Regions from separate parts of the Ornithinibacillus xuwenensis genome, predicted to be linked through region 2. Evidence: a T-box and tRNA genes for the amino acid it is inferred to sense, from the RefSeq annotation. Region 2 holds a T-box; the other holds one or more tRNA genes.

Region 1 (11,952 bases), on a different contig from region 2:
GAAAAGCTGTCCCATAACATGCACACTGAAAACCGAATTCCTTTCTATTTTGTTGAAAGTATTCTTCCAGTTCTTTCTTCACATGTACAACTTTTTCAGGGTTGTGGACAAAATTTTTATGATTCAAGTACTTTTGTGACCACCTAGTAATGTTAGCTTCGTTATCCATATACGAGCCAAAGTCAATTCGCAAAATAGAATCCTCATCACTGACTATCAGTAAAGTTCCAAGAGGTGAATCCATTTCATCAACGTATAGAAGCGACATAAATTCCTTCCCCCTATTTTTGCGAAGCTTGCACTTCACGGAATGCTAATCCCTTATCCATTTCATATCGTACGTCAACATCTGTTTCTTTTTCCAATGCTTTGGTAATTGCTTCAAATGCTTCTTCTGTTCCGATCTTCCCGAGTGACCATGCGGCTGTTCCTCGTATCACTGGACGTGGATCATTGTTCATAATCGTAATTAATTCCGGTACTGCTGTTTTATCCTTATAATGACCAAGTCCCAGTATCGCATTACGTTGTATTGGTTTCTTCCCGCGCCAAGAACCTGAAATATGTCCAAATGTCTCTTTAAATTCACGATTGGATATTGTAAGCATTGGTTTAAGCTTTGGCTTTGCAATATCGTCTTCTGGCTCGAACTCCGAATGGATATGAAAATCTACCTGCCTATTTTTGGGGCATACGAGCTGACATGTATCACAGCCATACACTCGGTTTCCGATTTTTTCGCGAAATTCATCTGGTAGAAAATCCTTTGTTTGCGTTAAGAAAGCAATACAACGCTGTGCGTTCAATTGACCTCCTTGCACAATAGCGCCAGTTGGACATGCATCGATACACTTCCTGCATTCACCACAGCTATCTTCAACTGGGGAATCAGGTACAAATGGAATATTCGTAATGAGTTCCCCTAGATACACAAATGATCCATATTCCTTAGTTATTAGTAATGTGTTTTTACCAGTAAAGCCTATTCCAGCTCGCTCTGCAACTGCTCGGTCGGAAAGCTCTCCAGTATCGACCATTATTTTGGTAACAGCATCATTTACTTTTGCATGAATAAAGCTCTCCAATTTTGCTAAACGCTCTCGCAATACATCGTGATAATCATTCCCCCAAGATGCACGACAGAAAAAACCTCTTCGCTCTTCTTTCGTGCTTTTAGGGGCATCTTTCATTCGAGAAGGGTAGGCAACCGCAATAGCTATAATGGATTGTGCTTCTGGCAACAACCGTTTTGGTTCGGTACGTTCTTCATTAGACCCTTTTTCAAAGCCTGATTGAAACCTGAGCTCTTGTTGCCGCTTCAAACGTTCTTTTAGTTCACTAAACACATCGGCTGTTGTAAACCCGATTTTATCAATCCCGATTTTTTTACTATATTCGATAATTTCTTGTTTTAACTGGTTCGTATTCATCTGCAGCGCCTCCCTTCCATTTAGCCTGATTTATTCTTAAGATACTATCTGCATTATTATTTGTTAAGTATTTGTATTTGGTAATTGGGACATTGTAGATATTTTATGTGGAATTTCATTCTTTTAGAGGTCCCTTTTTATCCAATTTCATAAGGGGATAAAAAGTAAAAACGCAACGCCTCGTAAGTTTATTACGAAACACTGCGTTAGGACATATGTATGTATGGAGCGGGTGAAGGGAATCGAACCCTCGACATCAGCTTGGAAGGCTGGAGTTTTACCATTAAACTACACCCGCATATTAATAGAAATTTTATGAAATTTTTCGTACGCATAATCATGCCCCTGCATCTACTAGCAAAATCGAAGAAGCATATTCTTCGGGGCAACTCGCAGATTAGTCGGCAGAAGCTTTGCTTGTGGCTGGAGTTTTACCATTAAACTTCACCCGCATATAAGTTGTTTTTTGAGTACAAAAGTAATTATAACAAGAACATAAAATAGATGCAAGAGGATATTTATACATTCTTCTACAAAACTTTACAAATACTTTTGCATCGTTTCACCAAATCTGCCTAAAACAACTATATTCATTTCCCTTCTTTATTGTGACTCATCGCCAAGACTATATATCTACTAGTCTACAAAATTGAACAATTACCTTTGGCAAATCATTAGGCATTCCTAGGACTATTTAACTTATTTTCTCGAATCGAATAATATATAAAAACAATTATTTACAATGGTACGAGGAAGTAATAAAATAATCATAATAATGAGGGGGCGATAAAGCTTGTCAGTCTATCCAGTAATACTATCTCAAACAAAATTCACACATCGTGATAGTCTAAGATTTCCACTCGAAGAGCGCGCTCTTCAATTTGGAGATGGCATATATGAAGTCATCCGTATATACAAAGGAACCTACTATCTATTAGATGAGCATATTGATAGACTTTTCAGATCAACAGAAGCTATTAAAATCAAACTCATGGTTACGAAAGATGAGTTAAAACATATGCTTCAAGAACTATTAAATCGAAATCAAATGACAGAGGATGGAAAGTTATATATGCAAGTTTCTCGCGGTTCAGCACCACGAGATCATGTTTTTCCAAAAGATGTCGATCCGAACATCTATGCATATATACAGTCTCAGCCACGTAATTTAGAAACAATGAAAAATGGAGTAGGTGTTATTACACATCGAGATATCCGTTGGGAAAATTGTTATATTAAAAGTTTAAACTTATTACCGAATGTTATGGCTAAACAGGAAGCAAAAGAACACGGCTGCTATGAAGCGATTCTTCATAGAAATGGTCATGTTACAGAATGTTCTTCATCCAACGTTTATTTAGTTAAAAACGGAAAAATATTTACACATCCAACCACAAACAATATTCTACATGGATGCGTTCGTATGGCAATAGAGCAATTTGTTCTTGAATTCGACATTCCATTTATCGAAGAAGCATTTACATTAGATGATATTTGGAGTGCAGATGAGCTATTCTTGTCAAGCAGTACCTCTGAAATTACACCAATTGTTACAGTAGATGGGCATCCGGTTAACACTGGAAAACCTGGTCCTATCACCAAACAATTACAAACTGCATATGAAAAGGATGCTAACATACTAGAAAACCTAATTGAAAACTATGCATAGAAATAAGTATCCCATTTACTTGGGATACTTATTTTCATCAATTTTATCAGAATATTACGATTTGAAAGAGGAGGAATTTATGAAAAAGATTACGATTCTCGGCAACCCTGGTGCTGGTAAATCAACTCTTGCTAAAATAATTGGTGAAATATTAAACATTCCTGTTTACCACATGGATTCAATTTTTTGGAAACCAGGATGGGAACCAATTGATAAGGAAGGACTACTTCAAAAACACGATGAGATATTAACACAAAAAGAATGGGTCATCGATGGTAATTATAGTGTCACGCTACCAAAAAGATTAGAGGATGCAGATACTATCATATTTCTTAATTACTCAACTATTAGATGTCTATATGGAATCACGAGAAGGAGATTTCAATATCGCAACAAAACCAGACCTGACATTGGCAAAGACTGCCCAGAACGATTGAATCTCGAGTTTATTCGATGGACGAAAAACTATAATAAAAACAATGCTCCTAAGATGTATGAACGATTATCCATCCTACAGGGTAAGGATATACATATTTTCAAAAACCGAAGACAATTAAACACTTTTTTGGAAGCTTTAAAACAGACCAATTAATCTAGTAATCTAATTGCTTCGAAACACGAAATAGTTTAAAATAGAAATAAGTTTGAAAATTCACTACGATTATTGGAGGTTTTTTTATGTCAAAACGAGCAATCACAACAGAAGACTTTATGAAGCTTGAAGTATTTAGTGATCCTCAGCTTTCACCTGATGGATCTCAATACGCATTTGTATCAACCACTGTCAATGATAAAAAAGAATATCAATCAAATCTATTTGTACAAGGTTTAAGTGAAAAAACCACAAGACAATGGACGTTTGGCCAAGATAAAAACAGTAATCCTCGTTTTTCTCCTGATGGAAAAGCAGTTGTGTTTCAATCCAATCGAAGCGGTGTCCCACAACTATGGCTTCTTCCTACTGATGGCGGTGAAGCAAAACAGCTTACAACGTTCAAAAATGGTGCTGTGAATCCGGAATGGTCAAAGGATGGAAAATTAATTATCTTTTCAGCAACACTAGACGAGGACGATGATGTAACAAACCAAAAAGAACTGTCCAAAGAAGAAAGACAAAAAGAAAGAGAAGAAAAAAGCAAACAACCTCTGATCGTAAAAAATTTAAAATATAAATCTGATGCCCAAGGATTCCTTGATGATAAAAAGTCACAAATCATTCTGTACGATTTAGAGAAAGAGACATTTACACAGTTAACAAGTGGCAATCACCATCACGGATACCAGGATATTTCACCAGATGGGTCAACTATTCTAATCGCTGGTAATCTTAGTGAAGATGCTGACTATGAAATTAAGAGTGACTTGTATACAATCGATACGGCTACAAAAGAAATAACGAAGCTTACAGATGGTAAGGGATCTTACTACACAGCTCGATTCTCTTCTAGCGGAAACAAAATTGCCTTCTTAGGGCATAAACAACAATTTGCCGGTGCAACATTAACAGAACTATTTATCTATGATATATCTACTAAGGAACTATCTTGTCTTAGCGAGAAATGGGATTTTCCTTTAGGCGATCTTATTGCTGGTGACACTCGTTTAGGCGCTTCAGAAAATGGTCCGGTATGGTCAAAGGATGAAAATCATATATATTTCATTGGCTCAGATAACGGAGTAACAAATCTTTATGAAGTAAGCTTACAAGGCGAATTAAAAGAGTTATATAACGTGGACAGCCATGTGTTTGGCTTTTCATATAACGCAACTCAAGAACGTTTTGTTGTTGGCGTAAGTACACCAACAAATCCTTGTAATTTCTATTTACTAGATTCTAATGCTGAAGCAGTTCAATTAACAGATTCTAATAAAGAATTCTTAGATGAGGTTGAACTTAGTGAACCTGAAAGAATTTCATTCAAGGCAAAAGATGGGTGGGATGTTCACGGATGGTTGTTACGTCCTTATGGATTTGAAGAAGATAAAAAATATCCGCTTATCTTAGAGGTTCATGGTGGTCCACATGTCATGTATGGGCAAACATTCTTCCACGAAATGCAATTACTTGCTGCCAAAGGCTACACCGTTTTATACACAAACCCTCGTGGTAGTCATGGTTATGGACAAACATTTGTTGATGCTTGTCGTGGGAACTACGGTAGCGGAGATTATGGTGACTTAATGTCTGCGGTTGATTATGTTGTTGAAACGTATAACTTTGTAGATGAAAGCCGCTTAGGTGTTACTGGTGGTAGCTATGGTGGATTCATGACCAACTGGATAGTCGGACACACCAATCGCTTTAAAGCTGCTGTTACGCAGCGTTCCATAAGTAACTGGCTAAGCTTTTACGGAGTAAGTGATATCGGATATTTCTTCAATAAGTGGGAGCACGGTCACAATTTACTAGATAATCCAACAGCCTTATGGGATATATCCCCATTAAAATATGCAGATAAGGTGGAGACCCCATTATTAATTTTACACGGCGAACAAGATTATCGCTGTCCTATCGAGCAAGGCGAACAATTATTTGTAACATTGAAGCATCTCAAGAAAGAAGTTGAGTTTGTTAGATTCCCAGGAGCAAACCATGAATTAAGTAGAAGTGGTAAGCCGGAAATGCGAGTAGAACGTCTAAACCATATTACTCGATGGTTTGATAACTACCTATAATCGAAAAAAGTAAAAAAGCTGGCCGATTAAGATACATCCTTTCTAATAGAGAGGATATCGTCTTAATCAGTCAGCTTTTTATTTTAGATCATTCTCTTCCAAGAATTCATTTAATACTTCAATATACCTTTCTTCATCTATCACAAAGGATTCACCATGATTTGCCCCATCAAAAATAACGAGTTCGGCATTTTGGGTATTTTCATAGAGTTCTTGCGACATACTAGTTGGCACAAATGTATCTTTATTACCATGGATATAGAGGACTGGTATATTTGTGTTCTTAACCTGTTTCAACGCAGATGCCTCTGTAAAGGAATATCCTGCTTTTACTTTTGTGACAAGACTGGTTGTATTAATTACAGGAAATGGTGGTAAGTTAAACATTCTCGTAACCTGATAGGAGAATAATTCCTGAACACTCGTGTAAGGACTATCCGCTATCAAAACCTTCACATTTGACGGAAGCTCTTCCCCACTCGTCATCAATACAGTTGCAGCACCCATTGATAGTCCATGAAGTATGATTTCTGTGTCAGGACCGAGTCTTTCAATCAATAAGTCTATCCAATCCACGTAATCTAAGCGATCCGGCCAACCAAAACCAATATAATCACCTTCACTTCTTCCATGTCCACGTGCATCAGCAGTAAAGAAGTTGTAACCCAATTCTTCATAGTAATATTGCCCAAATAATCCCATATCACTACCTCGACCAAGATAACCATGTGCAGCGACTACCAGTTTATTAGTCGGCTCCTCGGCTTCAAGAAAGTAACCTTGAAGCGTTAAACCATCCCTTGATGTCATCTCGATCCGCTCGAAGTCTTGATTAGCTACCCAGTCACGCCAGGACCCTTCTAGTAAAACATCCATTGTCTCGGCTGAAACCTCGAGGTCTTTGTTTCCCTGTAAAAATTCCTTAGGACCAGTTTTGATAGCAAGATCATAAAAATAAAAACTAGCAATAATATCGATAATTAATAATAGAATGATAAGACCTGTAACAATTTTTAATACCTTTTTCACCTTGCCGTCCCCCTGTGGTGTGCTCTCTTGATGTAAATTTATCTATTATACTATTATACTAGAAATTTTCACAAAAAATAGAAACATTTCGTTGGTATTTATTTGAAAAGCCACCATCTTTTATTGATGATGGCATAATAATCTATTTTGTAACACCTAAAGCATGCTTTATTTCCTTTATCTGTTCAATATGCCTCATTTCATGATAGCCAAGGAAGTCGATTGTTTGCTTCAAGCTAAGATTACCGAATATTGGATGTGGAATTCCACGAGAGATTAATTGTTCTGGTTCAGTCTGATGAATAAGGTCGGCTAGAATTTGATGGGAGGAATTTAGTTGTTTTATTAACGTGTCTAATTTCTTATCCTCGGGACTTGGAATAGCGAATTCAGGAGATGGGACCTTGTATGAACGGTCAACCGTTAATTGAATTGGTTGTTCCTTCGCAAAAACATCCTCTCCGCTTTCCAGCTGCCTCGTAATCATTTTAATAAATGCTTTCTCAATGTAATACAAATGCTCTAAAACCTGTCCGATAGACCATGTATCCGTTGCTATTCTACGATTAATTTCCTTATCTGATATCCCTTCAATTTCTATAATTAAATCCTTCCTCGCCTTATTCTTTACTTCCATTCGATCACTTCCAATCCATTATATTAAGAATATTATAACAATTAAGTGCGTCAATTCATAGAGAAAGAGGAATGGCCACTATAACAGCCATTCCTCTCTTCGTTTACACATGCCTTCTTTCCATTAAATGAATTCCTAATCCCATCATTATTACTCCCATCAGCAATAATATACTAATCGGAACCAGTAATTCTTCTAATGAATGTCCATATACTGCTGCACCGTTCAAAATTTCCATACCATAGGTTAATGGATTAAATTTAGCCAGTGTTAATAAGAACTTAGATTCTACAAGCTCAATTGGCCAGTAGGCACCACCAATCATCGCCATACTTACAGCCAATATTGGAAGAGCTGCATTAAATTGCTGCACGGTTTTAACAACAGCAGTTAATAATATCGCAAGCGAAACAATGGAAAACACATAAGGCATTAACAAAAGTAATGTTTCAATGAATTTCCCATGAAAATCAACACCAATTACATATCGGAACATCAAAAATATAATGATGACCTGAGCAAAGCCAGTTATAAAGCTATATACCAAATTCGCAACATACATTTCCCATTTCTTTAATGGCGATAATATCATACGATCCCAGATACCATCTCGCTTTTCCACCAATATCGGTAATACATTATAAGCAATGGTATAGATTACGAAAAATAATGAAAATCCAAACAACCGATGCAATGAATTGTCATATACAAACGCGTCTTCCCCGCGGAAGCTTTCTGATTTTATCTTGAATACTGGATTTTCTAGTGCGAAATCCATCTCTTCTAAAAAGCTTTTTTTCTCCGTTTCCGATGATAAATTAGCCGCTTCTGCGATTTGTTCTCTTTCAATCTTTTCTTTATAGATACTCGACACTATCTGCTGTACTAGATTAACATTGTAAGAATCAACACCAACAATAACTTGATATTCCTCATCTTTCAGGATAACACCAACCTCTGCCATGCCAGTCGATATTTGTTTTTGTAATTCATCCTTAGTAACCCAATTAAATCCGAATGCATCCTGCTTCTCTAATTCCTCACCAATATAAGATTCTCTTAATAATTCATCATCTGTATATACAGGTATATATGCTTTATCCATACTTGTTCCACCAAAAATTAACGCAAACACCATTGACATACCTGTAAATACGACAAATGACCATGGACTACGAATAAACGTTTTGAATTTTGCTAGTAAAATCCCAATCATGCTGATACCCCCCTTTTTGGAAAACAAAGGCCAGCAATAATAACCATCACAATGCCAAATAATACGAGATATATGAGCTGACTATCAATGGCAGCAATACCATCACCTCTTAGTAATGTTACATAAGCAGTCAAGCTTGCGCCGTTAGGGGTCATATTTCCAATTGTTTGTATAAGCGGTAAATAATCTCCAATTGGATAAAAACTACCTCCGAGTACAGCTAATAGAGTAACACTAATATTCATAAAGAAATTCGTAATGGTTTCAGAATTCACCCGATAGTTTAATGCAGTTAAGAGCACCGCAAGTCCTCCAACCGCAAATGAAAATGCTAGTGTAACAACTAAAAATGAAAATAGATTTGGCCAGATAATACCAAACACGATTCTGGAAAAAGTAAAAATTAACATGGATTGTATAAAAGCAAAGATGGTTCCAGAAAGGAGTATACTAATGAAATAAACCCATCTTGAAACATCGGCAATGATTATTCGATTAAAGACCTTAATTTCTTTTTCATGAAATGCATAATAGCCAATAGCACCTGCAATAAATAAGACATTCATTACAACCATACCAACCGTGTAATAGGCTGAAGATGTAATTGGGTTCTTCTCGTTGACAGCTATCAATTCACCTTCAATAATACTTTCATCAATTTGTATAGATGAGAGATCGATACCATTTTCCCCTAAAAAATTCCCTTTTGTTAGTTGTGTTTGAAATTGTGTTAGAAAACTTGTTAGGACACTAGTGCCAACCTGTTCTTCTTCATTATAAGTTACTTGAAGCTCAGGTGGTTCTATATTGCCAAGGAACATCGCCTCTAAAACTTTATAGGTGAACTGTTCCGGAATTTCAATAATCGCTGTATAAGACTCCTCTTTCCGTAAAGCTTCACGTTCAGATGGATCAAAGTATGAAACCTGTATGAAATCATCAACTTCCTTGTTATCCAATGATTTTTTTAATAAGTCAACTGGCATCATATTGGAAATAGTTGCCTCAATATCGGTTACAGCTTCAGGTGGGAGTTTCTCTGCAAGATCAGTTAGAAATCTTTCTACCTGTTCTTGTTCATCATCATTCTCGATGAAAGCAAGCTTCAGATTTATTGGCGAACCCTCACCATTCATGACACTACCTAACGCTGTTCCTAATATCATAATTAGTATCATTGGCAATGCAATTAGCAGTACTAATTGCTGGGGATTACGTAAAAATAACAGTGCTTGTTTTTTAATGATTTTCCAAATCACAATACTCCCCCCTAATCCCGTAATGCTCTGCCAGTAAGATGTAAAAACACATCTTCTAGAGTAGGTGTTTTATTATCAACGGAATATATCTCAAGTTCAGCTGCTTCAGCAATTTTAATAACGTCTGAGAACATATTCGCCTCTCTAGGTACAAGAATAGTTACTTCTTTTTCCCCTACTGTGACACGATTTACCAATGGATTCTCCCGTAATCCTTCTACAAATTGATCATTTAATCTGTCTAATTTAATGGAAATTGTTTTTTCAGAGGAAAGAATTTGTTTTATCTCACCCTTCGTTCCGGAAGCTATCAAATTTCCCTTATCCATAATGTAAATGCGGTCACATAAAAACTCTACTTCTTCCATGTAATGACTAGTGTATAACACCGTCATTTGTCTCTCTTCATTTAATCGTTTAACTGTTTCCAAAATATAATTTCTAGATTGCGGATCAATACCAACTGTTGGTTCATCCATAATAATCATTTCAGGATCATGTAACATTGCAACCCCAATATTGAGTCTTCGTTTCATACCACCAGAGAATTTTTTTACGATATCCTTCCGACGATCTGTTAGACCGATTTGTTCCAATACTTCATCCATTTTTCGCTTTAATGCTTTCCCACTTAATTTATATATCCTTCCAAAGAATTCAAGATTTTCTTCAGCAGTTAAGTCTGTATACAGAGCGATTTCCTGTGGAACCATTCCAACTACCTTTCGTAAAGGTGAAGGATTTTTTAGAATACTATTATTTTCAAAACGAACATCACCACTAGTAGGTTCAACAAGTGATGAAAGCATTGATATCGCAGTTGACTTACCAGCTCCATTTGGACCAAGTAGCCCAACTATCTCTCCTTTTTCAATAAACATATTTAAGTTTTTTACGGCATCCACCTGTTTATATTTCTTCGACAAATTCACTAATTCAATCATTCGCTTCCCCTCCTATGATAATCATACGATACTTTATCATACTAGAATACTATCGGAAGTCATCAATTCAAGTTGTCACACTATGACCTAAGTCATTTTCTCCAAAAAAAAGCCCTCTTCGTTAAAAGAGAGCAGCTTACGATTTTCGTTTAAGATTCGTCCACAACAGTATTGCAGCAAAGATAACAAGGCCTGATACAATCCAAATTATTCCACCGAGCTGTTGTTCGGCAACCGGTTTAAATGGTAAAAGCATAAGAATATAATCAGAAGACAGTGTCTCACCAGGTGGTAAGCATAACTGCAGTGCTTCAGTAAAGGAAGTTAAATTACTGTATGTCTGATATAAGCTTTCCTTTGCAAACAGAAAGATACTTCCAAGCGGTAGAAGCATTCCCATAATGGCCAATAAGAAAATCGTTCTTTGTTTTGTTCCGAATTGGTTTCGAATGATTGGAACCCATAATAATATAGCAGCAAGAAATAAGCCCAGTAAGTAAAAATAATTCCAAAACAAATCAGTTCTAGCATCATCAAAAATTGGTGGATGGTGATATGCATACAGAAACCCATAAAATAATCCGAATGCAATAATAGGGTTGGTTATGAACTTCTCCAGCTTCTTGATCACTGGAAACTTTCTTACCTGGTGAATCACTTTCTTCTTCAATCCTAACAACATTAGCGGAGGAATGACCAGCACCAGCAATGCGACCTGAATAATATGGGTGCTAAACTTTATCCTTCCAATAATATTTAAAGGACTACCTACGGCAATAAACAGTAATACAAGACTACCTAAAAATAGAATTGTTTTCCCGGCAGAGTGGTTCTTCTCTGAAGGAAGTAAGAATAAATAAATGATCGCCGTGAACGCCAGGAATAAAAAAATCCCTCCATTCCATAGTGAGGCAAAATGAAATTCATCTAAAATAATATCGAGCATTGAAACACCTTCTAACATAATTACTTATCTATATTATAAAGGATAGACTAACCCGAATCAGATTATAGCTATAACGATTTCGTGAATTTTCTGTTGAAGTGATTATGGAAGCTGTTCTATTGAATTATCAGCGGGGGCTGTACTTT
Region 2 (11,952 bases):
TTTTAAAGGTTTTGTCGATAACATGAAACTAGAAAGGATTTGTAGTATAATATAGCAAACATAGATTCAATATAGTTGGAAAAGGAACATCATGGAGGATTCATATGGAAAATAATTATAAGTCTGGTTTTATCACGATAATTGGTAGACCAAATGTTGGAAAATCAACTTTTATGAATAAAGTAATTGGTCAAAAAATAGCTATTATGAGCGATAAACCGCAAACAACGAGAAATAAAATACAAGGTGTTTTAACACAGGATGATGCACAGTTTGTCTTTATCGATACACCAGGAATACATAAACCAAAGCATCGTCTAGGTGATTTTATGGTCAAAATTGCTGAAAATACGCTTAATGAAGTTGATGCAATTCTCTTTATGATAAATGCAGATGAAGGCTATGGAAGAGGGGACCAGTTTATTATTGATCGACTTGAGCGTGTCAAGCGTCCCGTGTTCTTAGTTGTTAATAAAATTGATTTAGTTCACCCAGAGAAATTATTACCACTAATAGAGCTTTACAAGGACAAGTATGATTTTGAAGAAATTATCCCTATTTCTGCACTGCAGGGAAATAATGTTGATCATCTATTAGGTGTGCTAAAAAATCATTTACCTGAAGGTCCACAATTTTATCCAGCAGATCAGATAACCGATCATCCAGAGCGGTTTGTTATTAGTGAATTAATAAGAGAAAAGGTACTACACTTAACAAGGGAAGAAGTACCACATTCGATTGCAGTAGTAATTGAAAATATTGAAAACAGAGAATCTAATGCAGTATATATACAAGCTGTCATTGTGACAGAAAGAAAATCACAAAAGGGAATACTGATAGGAAAACAAGGTAGCATGCTAAAAAATATCGGTAAAAATGCTCGGAAGGATATTGAAGCTTTACTTGGCTCAAAGGTCTATTTGGAGCTTTGGGTTAAAGTACAAAAAGATTGGCGAAATAAGCAAACCCAACTGAATGAATATGGGTTCCGAAGTGACGAGTACTAGATATGGAAAATTTTTAAACTAATTGTTTCAGCGTGTATGGAAACTATAATAGTATCCGGAACATTGGTTACCTAAGAGTAAATCATTGTATCCAGAATCAACTAGCTGCTTAGACAATGTTCTAACTTAAAAAAAGATACTTCTAGAGAAGTATAAAGAAAGGTGTGGTTTCTTGTGATCGACTTTGCTTGGAAATTATTTAGTCAAACAGGAAATATTGAGACCTATTTACTTATGAAAGAGTTAGAAAATGAATCACAGGAGCTGGATCAAGAAATGAGCTCAACTAATCATGTGGATACTTTACCGGTGGATTCCAATATGTAGCATGCAGTGATAAAGAAGGTGATGTTGTATGCTAGAAAAGATAGATGGTATAATCATTAAAACCAGAGACTATGGTGAAACCCATAAAATTGTTACGATATTCAGTAAAAGGCTAGGCAAATTCTCAGCATTAGCGAGAGGTGCCAAAAAACCTAAAAGTAGAATGGCTGCTGTAACGCAGCCATTCATTTATGGACAATTCTTTGTTTATGTCAATAAAGGATTGAGCACCATTCAACAAGGAGAGATTATAAACTCTAATCGTTTGATTAGAGAAGATATTATTAAAACAGCATATGCTGCTTATCTAGCTGAACTAACGGATAAACTCTTAGATGAGAATACACCTAATTTAGAAATTTATACGCAATTAGCGAATACGCTTGAGTGGATTAGTGAAAAGGATGACGTTGACATACCAATCATGATGTATGAGCTTAAAATGTTTAAAGCAGGAGGGTTTGCTCCTACTGTCAATCAGTGTTTACATTGTGGTCGAAAGAATGGTCCTTATACCTTTTCAATGGTAGAGGGTGGGTTATTATGCCCAACATGTAACCATCTTGATCAAGAGGCGATTCGATTGCCAGATGCAGTTGCCAAGCTATTATATATTATTTCCTCTGTTGGATTGGAACGAATTGGAAATATTTCTGTAAAAGAAGGGAACAGATTGCTCTTACGAAATATTTTAGATGCTTATTACGAACGATATGGTGGGTATTATCTAAAGTCTAAAAAGTTTCTTAATCAGTTAAGTAAATTGCAATAATAAGATACATAAGTTGACAATGAAAGCAATTTTAAAGTAATATGAAACATATTTAATAGCAACATGCATAGAAAGAGAAGAGTACTTACTGAATACAATTATTAGCGAGTCCAGGGTGGTGAGAGCTGGATAATGGTACAGTTTGGAAGGCGCTCTGGAGCATGAACCATACAAGTGGCTTTATTCATGAATAAAGCAAGTAGGGTGGAACCGCGGAATAAAACCCGTCCCTATGTCTGTAATTGTTTATAGACATAGGGATGGGTTTTTTAATATTTATAATGGAGGTAAAGGGTAAATGAATATCCAAAATATGATATTAACGCTACAAAAGTATTGGTCTGAACAGAATTGTATCTTAATGCAAGCGTATGATGTTGAAAAAGGAGCAGGTACAATGTCACCAATGACATTGCTGAGAAGCTTAGGGCCTGAACCATGGCGAGTTGCTTACGTAGAACCATCTCGTAGACCAGCAGATGGTAGATATGGTGAGAACCCTAATCGTTTATATCAACACCATCAATTCCAGGTCATCATTAAACCGTCTCCAGATAATATTCAAGAATTATATTTAGAGTCGTTAAAAACTCTAGGAATTAACCCCTTAGAGCATGACATTCGTTTTGTGGAGGATAACTGGGAGAACCCTACCCTAGGTGCTGCAGGGCTAGGCTGGGAAGTTTGGCTTGATGGAATGGAAATCACACAATTTACGTATTTCCAGCAAATTGGTGGTTTGGAAGCAAATCCGGTAACAGTTGAATTAACCTATGGAATTGAGCGTCTAGCTTCCTATATTCAGGATAAAGAAAATGTTTTTGAGCTTGAATGGACAGACGGGTTCACCGTTCACGACATTTTTAAGCAGCCTGAGTACGAGCATTCAAAATACACGTTTGAAGAATCCAATGTGGATATGTTGTTTGAATTGTTTTCAATGTATGAAGAAGAAGCGCAGAAAACGATGGATAAAGGATTGATTTTTCCAGCATATGATTATGTTCTGAAGTGTTCTCATACGTTTAATTTACTAGATGCAAGAGGAGTCATTTCTGTTACAGAAAGAACAGGATATATATCTAGAATTCGTAATTTAGCTCGAAATATAGCAAAATCCTATGTTGAGGAAAGAGAACGTCTAGGCTTTCCAATGCTGAAGAAGGAGGATCAATAATGGCAAAGAACGTCTTATTTGAAATCGGCTTAGAAGAGTTACCAGCTCGTTTTGTTGATAATGCAGAAAAGCAGCTCGCTGAAAGAACGTCAAAATGGCTTGAGGAATCACGCATATCTTTTCAATCGATCGAGACCTTATCCTCGCCACGTAGATTGGCTGTATTCATCCACAATATTAAAGAGGAACAGGCAACGATTGAAGAAGAAGTTAAAGGTCCTGCAATAAAAATTGCCAAAGATAGCGATGGTAATTGGTCGAAGGCTGCGATTGGGTTTACAAAGGGCCAAGGTAAAACAGTTGATGATATCTACACAAAAGAACTTAAGGGCATTACCTATATATTTGTCAATAAAGTAATAGAGGGGCAGCCAACGGAAAAAATATTGCCAGATTTTAAAGAGATTATCGAATCCATACAATTCGGTAAAAACATGCGTTGGGGAACTCAATCCATGCGTTATGCTAGACCGATTCGATGGCTAGTTGCATTATATGGAAACAGCGTCATTCCATTTGAAATCTCAGGTGTTGAAGCTGGTAATGAAACGTTTGGACACCGATTCTTAGGTGAAAAAATAACTCTGGAAAATCCTTTAGAGTATAAGGATAAATTACAAAAGAATTATGTCATTGTCGATTCAATGAAAAGAGAGCAGATGATTCTAGATGGTATTAAAACGCTGGAAGAGACGCGTGGTTTTCAAGTACCTATAGATTCCGATCTACTTAATGAAGTCAAAAATTTAGTTGAATTTCCTACCGTTTTTGTGGGCTCGTTTGAGAAGGAATTCTTGGAGCTACCAGAGGAAGTACTCATTACATCGATGAAAGAGCATCAACGATACTTCCCGGTAAAATCAAAGGCTGGAGCATTACTCCCTTATTTTGTAGCTGTACGAAATGGTGACAATCACGCAATTGAAACTGTAATGAAGGGGAATGAGAAAGTCTTACGAGCAAGATTGTCTGACGCCAACTTCTTCTACCAGGAAGATCAAAAGCATGACATAGATTTCTACGTTAATAAGCTGTCCAATGTTGTATTTCAAGAGAAGCTTGGTACAATACTTGATAAAGTAAATCGAGTTGTAACGATTTCCAGAAGTATTGCAGAGCGATTGAATTTGGATGCAGACCAAATAACGAAAGTTACTCGTGCGGCTAAACTAACTAAATTTGATTTAATGACAAATATGGTTAATGAATTCACAGAGCTCCAAGGCGTAATGGGGGAAAAATATGCTCGGTTATTTGGAGAAGATGAGGCGGTTGCTAAGGCGATAAGCGAGCATTATATGCCTACCAGTGCGACTGGTGAATTACCAAGTACATTGGTTGGCTCTATTGTGAGTATTGCTGATAAGCTTGACACAATAGTAGGCTGTATTGGAGTTGGCCTAAAGCCAACCGGTTCACAAGATCCGTATGGTTTACGTAGGCAGGCAATCGGTATCTTAAAAATACTTAATGAATCAAAATGGAACATTACTGTTGCTGAACTGTTCCAAATGGTAGAAGAACTTTATCAGTCAGTAGAAAATAAAAATTTTGATCTTGCACGACTACAAGAAGAAATCACGCCATTCCTGAGACAACGTGCAGCATTTGTTCTAAAGGAAAATGGTATCGAGCAGGATATCATTCAGGCTGTAACTGCAAATGAGCTTGGTGTTATGCCAACTATTTTAAAGAAAGCAAGGATCTTATCTGAAAAGCGAAACGACTCATCCTTTAAGCCAGTACAGGAAGCATTAAGCCGTGTATTAAACCTGGCTGAGAAAACAGAGGAATTCAATGTCGATTCAAACTTATTTGAAACAGATTCGGAAGAGAGTTTGTTTGAATCCTACCAACATGTACAGATGGTATACCAAGATGCACTGGAACAAGATAAACTGGATAAGGCATTCTCTCATATAGAGGAGCTAGCGGAACCGATTCATACATTCTTTGATCATAATATGGTTATGGCGGATGATGATGCAATTAGAAAAAACCGATTAGCATTGTTGAATCGTATTGGAACACTTGTTAATAGCTTTGCGGACTTAAATGCAATTGAATGGAAGCAACATTTTTAATTATTTGTAAATACGTAATGTTCATTCCTGTTTATATAAGCTATAATTACAATTAGTATGTCTTTAAACTGTTGGGTGGTGGAATTGTGGAATTATCCAATCGGCAAGAAAAAATAATAGAGATTGTAAAAAATAATGGCCCCATTACGGGAGAGCATATCGCTGAGAGACTTAATTTAACGCGTGCTACATTGCGTCCGGATCTTGCTATCTTAACGATGGCGGGTTTTTTGGATGCTAGACCACGGGTAGGTTATTTTTACACTGGAAAAACTGGTTCGGAATTGTTAACAGAGAAGATAAAAAAGTATAAAGTATTTGAGTATCAATCTGTTCCAATTGTTGTACAGGAAAGTGCATCCGTTTATGATGCGATTTCAACGATGTTTTTAGAAGATGTTGGAACCTTATTTATCGTGGACGATAATTCCTGTTTGACAGGCGTTGTATCGCGAAAGGACCTTCTGCGGGCAGCAATTGGTAAGCAGGACTTAAGCGCATTGCCAGTTCATATTATTATGACTAGAATGCCAAATATTACGGTGTGTATGAAGGACGATTTATTATTTGATGTCGCAAAACATCTAATCAATAAACAGATTGATGGACTCCCTGTTGTAAAGGAGACGTCAAAAGGTTTAGAAGTAGTTGGGCGAGTAACCAAAACTACCATTACAAAGGTGTTTGTTGAATTAATTTCAGATAATCATATCTAAACCTTAGGGGGATGATACCAATGGATTCAAAAAAAACGGTTTTCATTTTATCAGATTCTGTCGGAGAAACGGCTGAGTTAGTAATTAAAGCAGGATTAAGTCAATTTTATCAAGATTATGAAATTCAACGCATACCATATGTAGAAGATACGAAAACTATTGATGACGCGCTAAATCGTTCTAAGGATGAGGATGGCATTATTGGTTTTACACTTGTGGACCCAAAGCTCAGAAATTACTTAAATGAAAAAGCATCTGCGTTAGACATTGAAGCAATTGACATAATGGGTCCAATGCTACAAGCAATGGAGCGAGTATTTGACAGACAGCCACGATTAGAGCCTGGTCTCGTTCATAAATTGGATGAAGACTATTTCAAAAAGGTAGAAGCAATTGAATTTGCAGTAAAGTATGATGATGGGCGGGACCCTAGAGGTATTGCGAGAGCAGATATTATTCTTATAGGTGTCTCTAGAACATCCAAAACTCCACTATCACAATTTTTAGCTCATAAACGTTTAAAGGTCGCAAATATTCCAATTGTACCAGAAGTAGAGCCACCTGAAGAGTTGTTCGAAGTCGACAGATCAAAATGTATAGGGTTGCGGATTCAACCTGAAAAACTAAACGACATTCGCAAAGAAAGACTAAAAGCGTTAGGTTTAGGCGACCAAGCAACCTATGCAAATATTAAACGAATCCATCAAGAACTGGATTACTTTGATAAAATTGTGGAAAGAATTGGTTGTAGAGTTGTTAATGTATCCAATAAAGCGGTGGAAGAAACTGCTAATCAGATACTACGATTAATAAAAGGATAACCCTTAATCGAAAGGAGCATTCCTCTTCTGAATAGGAAGAAATGCTCCTTTCATACGGTTACTTTCACATAGAAAAATTTTTTTATAATAAAACAAGCTTTTTTTTAATATTATAATAGTAATTTTTCATGAAATGTATTATAATAAATTTTTGTGTAAAAATAGAAGATATTGTATAGACTAGTATAGACACATTTAATGGATATTCTGAAAAATAAAACATTCATAATTAAGAAGGAATCCGAAACTTTTTGTAGAATAGTATTATTAGACTAAATAAAAATGTTTATTTTATACATAAATAGTCTATTCATAAATTGTAAGAACGATTTTACAAAAAAAGATTATTCTTCATTATGTTTACTTCTATATCCTTCTAAGATACTTTTACTTAATAGAAGGAATTTTTTTCGACTTTATCAAAAAACTTGTCGAAATATGAAGGATTTTATTAAGTGGATATCGAATCTATACTATATTATGGAATGGTCCTTAAAAATTTATAAGCATGGTGGTTTTCATGTCAAACCAAATACCTGAGGAATTAATTGAACAAATTCGTAGTTCCAATGATATTGTTGACGTTATTGGCGAATACGTTCAACTAAAAAAACAAGGAAGAAACTATTTTGGGCTTTGTCCGTTTCATGGAGAAAACACACCTTCATTTTCAGTTACACAAGAGAAGCAGATTTTCCACTGCTTTGGTTGTGGTAAAGGTGGAAATGTTGTGACCTTTTTAATGGAAATGGAAAGTTTTTCGTTTTATGAAGCAATTAAATTCCTAGCAGACCGATCTGATATTGAATTGCCAACGAATACCATCCAAAGAGAAACTTCTTTGTCACAAGAAAATCAACAAGTTCTATCTGCACATGAATGGTTAACGAAACTATACCATCATTTGATACGTTTTACAAAGGATGGTAAGGCAGGCTATCAATATCTGAAGGAAAGAGGAATAACAGATGAAGCCATTGATACGTTTCAGCTTGGATTTGCTCCCAACACAAAAGATTTCACGGCAACTTTCTTAGAAAAGAAAGGCTTTCATCAACAGTTGTTAGTGAAATTTGGACTGTTGTCTCGTAACCAAGAAGATGGCTCTGTAACAGATCGGTTTAGAGGGAGAGTTATCTATCCTATTCGAAATCATCTAGGGAAAACCATTGCGTTTGGGGCGAGGGCAATACAGGACCAAGAACCAAAATATTTAAACAGTCCTGAAACGGAGCTATTTCAGAAAGGGAAATTACTTTATAACTTTGATTTAGCAAAAAAGCATATTCGTAAAACCAGTGAAGCGATATTATTTGAAGGGTACATGGATGTCATATCTGCTTATCAATCTGGGGTGCAAAATGTAGTTGCTACAATGGGAACTGCATTGACAGAGTTACAAGCGAAATTATTAAAACGATATGTAGATACGGTTATCATTTGTTATGACGGTGATAATGCAGGTGTAGAAGCAACGTACAAAGCATCTAAAATTCTCCAACAAGTAGGTTGTCAGGTGAAAATCGCTCATATAAAAGATGGATTAGATCCAGACAGCTATATTAAGAAATATGGTGGTGAAGCATTTAAGAAAGAAGTAATTGATGCAAGCGATACGTTTATAAGCTTCTATATGCGCTACCTTAAAAAAGACTATAATTTAAGTCTTGAAGGTGACCGTATACGATACCTTGAACAGGTACTGATGGAGCTTGCGAATATAGAAAGTTCTATTGAAAGAGAATTCTATGTGAAAGAATTAAGCACAGAATTTGATATTTCAATTGATACCTTGTCAAGTGAAATTCAGCATTATCGGCAAAAAACAGGTGTTGATAAGGATAAGAGGCCAAAAGACAGATATACTAATAAGGTACAAAAGTCAAGTGGTAAATTATTACCAGCTTTTCATAATGCAGAACGAAATCTATTAGCATATATGATTCAGAACCGAACAATTGCTGATAAAGTCCAGGAAGAAATTGGTGCTTCTTTTAATATTGATGAGCATAAGATTATAGCAACACATTTATATGCTTATTATGAAGAAGGACATCAGGAGGATGTAAGCTTATTTATTGATCGAATAACTGATGAGAATTTGCGAAAAATCGTCATACAACTTGCGATGACTGCTACTCATAGTGATATTAGTGATAAAGAGGTTCGTGATTATTTACGAATTATTCGTAGCGAGAATAGTACTGGACTCGATTTAAAACAGTTAAAAGCTGAACAAAAAATAGCAGAGCAACAACAAGATCCTATCAAAGCAGCTCAGATTGCATTAAAAATTATTGAATTACAAAAACAATTAAAGCATTTAAATTGATTTTAAGTAGTATGGAAGGAGGGGGACTCATGGCTGATAATAAACCTTCACAAACAAAAGAGAATGAGCCGGAGTTAACACTTGCACAAGCTAAGGAACAGCTTATTGAGATTGGAAAGAAACGTGGTGTACTTGCTTACGAGGAAATTGCCGATCGATTATCAAACTTTGTAATTGAACCTGACCAAATGGATGAATTTTATGAACATCTTGGTGACCAGGGGATAGATGTTATTGGTGAATCAGATGATGACCCTAAAATGAAAGAGATTGAAAAAGAAGAAGAATTTGATTTAAACGATTTAAGTGTCCCACTAGGGATTAAGATTAATGACCCTGTAAGAATGTACTTAAAAGAAATAGGTCGAGTCGATTTACTATCTGCAACAGAAGAAATTGACCTTGCTACGCGCATCGAGCAAGGGGATGAAGAAGCAAAGAAACGACTTGCAGAAGCGAACTTACGATTGGTGGTAAGCATTGCGAAGCGTTATGTAGGTAGGGGAATGTTATTTTTAGACCTCATTCAAGAAGGGAATATGGGTCTAATAAAAGCAGTAGAGAAATTTGACTATCGAAAAGGATTTAAATTTAGTACGTATGCAACGTGGTGGATTCGACAAGCGATAACACGTGCGATTGCAGACCAAGCTAGAACTATTCGTATCCCGGTTCATATGGTGGAAACGATCAATAAGCTAATACGTGTACAGAGACAGTTACTTCAGGATTTAGGTCGTGAACCTACACCAGAAGAAATTGGTGAAGAAATGGATTTAACGCCTGATAAAGTACGTGAAATATTAAAAATTGCTCAAGAGCCTGTATCTTTAGAAACACCTATTGGTGAAGAGGATGATTCTCATTTAGGTGATTTCATTGAGGATCAGGAAGCAATCTCTCCTTCTGATCATGCTGCTTATGAATTACTTAAAGAGCAATTAGAGGATGTATTAGATACGTTAACTGATCGAGAAGAAAATGTACTACGATTACGATTTGGTCTCGATGATGGCCGTACACGCACCTTAGAAGAGGTTGGAAAAGTGTTTGGCGTAACTCGAGAAAGAATTCGACAAATTGAGGCAAAAGCACTTCGTAAACTTAGACACCCTAGTCGTAGTAAACGTTTAAAAGACTTTTTAGATTAATTTAGGTGAGTCATTGGTCACGATACAAGAGCAATGACTTTCCTTATCTTTTTTATTAGCTTATAGCTTTTATCTGCATTGGGGTGATAAAGTTGGCAGATGATCGAATAGCTACCATTATTAAAGAAATACAATATTGGAAGGAGCATAAATTACTTCCTGAAGTACAGTGTGACTTTCTATTAGCTCTTTATACACAAGGTAATGGAGAAGTAACGAAAAGAAAAGCTCCAAAGAATTCAATCTTATATATACAATTGTTTCTTTTAGTAATGATGGTACCGTTTTCATTTCTTGTAGTTTATTTTACTCAATTTAATTCCATTTTGCAACTCGGTATCTTGTTAGCATTTATTGGATATGCAACATGGATATTTCTACTATATAATAAACGTAAAAACGTTTATAGGCATCTCGCTATTATTATTTTTCTAGCTATGATATTAATTACATCAGATTTTTTATCAACTACGGTTGATCTAAACCAGTTATTTACCGTGCTAGTAATACTACTAAATTTCGTAGGTTGGTACCTATTAGGACGTAGTCTACATTTGAAATACCTTAAGATTGCAAGCGTATTAGCACTGATTATCGTATTGTTCGTAAACTTTTCACATCTTTTTTCTTTTAACTAGCTACATTTTAATATAAAATATAGATAGCTATGTGGAATATATTAAATTCCGGGGATACATAAGGAGGAAATACAATGAAACGAAACCCACTAATCCCTTACGCTCTAATTGCTATTATTGGGATATTAGCCGTTATTGTAATCTCATTTGTTGGGATAGGGCAACGCACTGAACTTACAGAAGGCGAAGATCATGGTCAAGCTGAAGAAGGCGAAACAATGGAAGATCCTGAAGAAATTTACGAGTCTAGCTGTGTAAGCTGTCATGGTGCTGACTTATCAGGTGATTTTGGTCCAAATCTTCAAACCATTGGTGCAGAATTATCAGCAGATGAAATCGCAAATGTGTTAAAAACTGGTCAAGGACAAATGCCAGCGCAATCGCATCTTTCTGATAGTGAAGTTACCATTATTTCTGAATGGTTAAGTGAGAAAAAATAAATTGTTTTAACGTAAGCTTTCTGCTATTTTTCAGAAAGCTTTTCTTTTATATATTCAATGTTTTTGATGGAGGTTTCTAATGTCTGAGCAAATAAAGCTATCTGAGCGGTTGTTGAACGTTGCTTCTTTTTTACCACAAGGCTCCAATTTTGCAGATATAGGGTCCGATCATGCCTATTTACCGTGCTATGTTTGTCAAAATGACCAGACAGCAAGAGCAATTGCGGGTGAAGTGAATGAAGGGCCGTTTTCTAGTGCACAAGATACAGTTGAAAAATATCAGCTTAACCATCTTATTGATGTAAGACTAGGAAATGGATTGTCTGTGTTAAAACACGATGAGGTAGAGCAGGTTGTTATTGCGGGGATGGGTGGTTCCTTAATTCGTTCAATTCTAGAAGAAGGAAAGGACAAGCTAAGTAAGGTGGAACTAATCATTGCCCAGCCGAATGTTGATGAAAAAAATGTCCGACATTGGCTGACACTT

Evidence for each region. The T-box of region 2 lies ahead of glyQ (glycine--tRNA ligase subunit alpha). A T-box ahead of a tRNA ligase gene usually reads a tRNA of that ligase, here a tRNA-Gly.
Region 1: it has a tRNA-Gly gene. The T-box ahead of glyQ (glycine--tRNA ligase subunit alpha) is inferred to sense a tRNA for this amino acid. The anticodon was not compared.

What each region holds. Positions count from the first base shown of each region.
Region 1 covers NZ_JBDIML010000003.1:383,400-395,351, forward strand. Annotated here, with positions in the region: gene ABC228_RS11345 (methylated-DNA--[protein]-cysteine S-methyltransferase) at 1-268, opposite strand, end outside; gene queG (tRNA epoxyqueuosine(34) reductase QueG) at 282-1,430, opposite strand; tRNA gene ABC228_RS11355 (tRNA-Gly) at 1,655-1,728, opposite strand; gene dat (D-amino-acid transaminase) at 2,224-3,099, shown strand; gene ABC228_RS11365 (P-loop NTPase family protein) at 3,179-3,691, shown strand; gene ABC228_RS11370 (S9 family peptidase) at 3,778-5,775, shown strand; gene ABC228_RS11375 (alpha/beta hydrolase) at 5,854-6,804, opposite strand; gene ABC228_RS11380 (DinB family protein) at 6,947-7,441, opposite strand; gene ABC228_RS11385 (ABC transporter permease) at 7,545-8,657, opposite strand; gene ABC228_RS11390 (ABC transporter permease) at 8,654-9,916, opposite strand; gene ABC228_RS11395 (ABC transporter ATP-binding protein) at 9,928-10,860, opposite strand; gene ABC228_RS11400 (cytochrome c oxidase assembly protein) at 10,997-11,806, opposite strand.
Region 2 covers NZ_JBDIML010000001.1:335,611-347,562, forward strand. Annotated here, with positions in the region: gene era (GTPase Era) at 105-1,007, shown strand; gene ABC228_RS02030 (YqzL family protein) at 1,182-1,334, shown strand; gene recO (DNA repair protein RecO) at 1,363-2,106, shown strand; T-box leader at 2,166-2,341, shown strand; gene glyQ (glycine--tRNA ligase subunit alpha) at 2,405-3,283, shown strand; gene glyS (glycine--tRNA ligase subunit beta) at 3,283-5,367, shown strand; gene ccpN (transcriptional regulator CcpN) at 5,454-6,083, shown strand; gene ABC228_RS02055 (pyruvate, water dikinase regulatory protein) at 6,104-6,904, shown strand; gene dnaG (DNA primase) at 7,425-9,236, shown strand; gene rpoD (RNA polymerase sigma factor RpoD) at 9,266-10,387, shown strand; gene ABC228_RS02070 (hypothetical protein) at 10,480-11,025, shown strand; gene cccA (cytochrome c550) at 11,100-11,465, shown strand; gene ABC228_RS02080 (tRNA (adenine(22)-N(1))-methyltransferase) at 11,545-11,952, shown strand, end outside.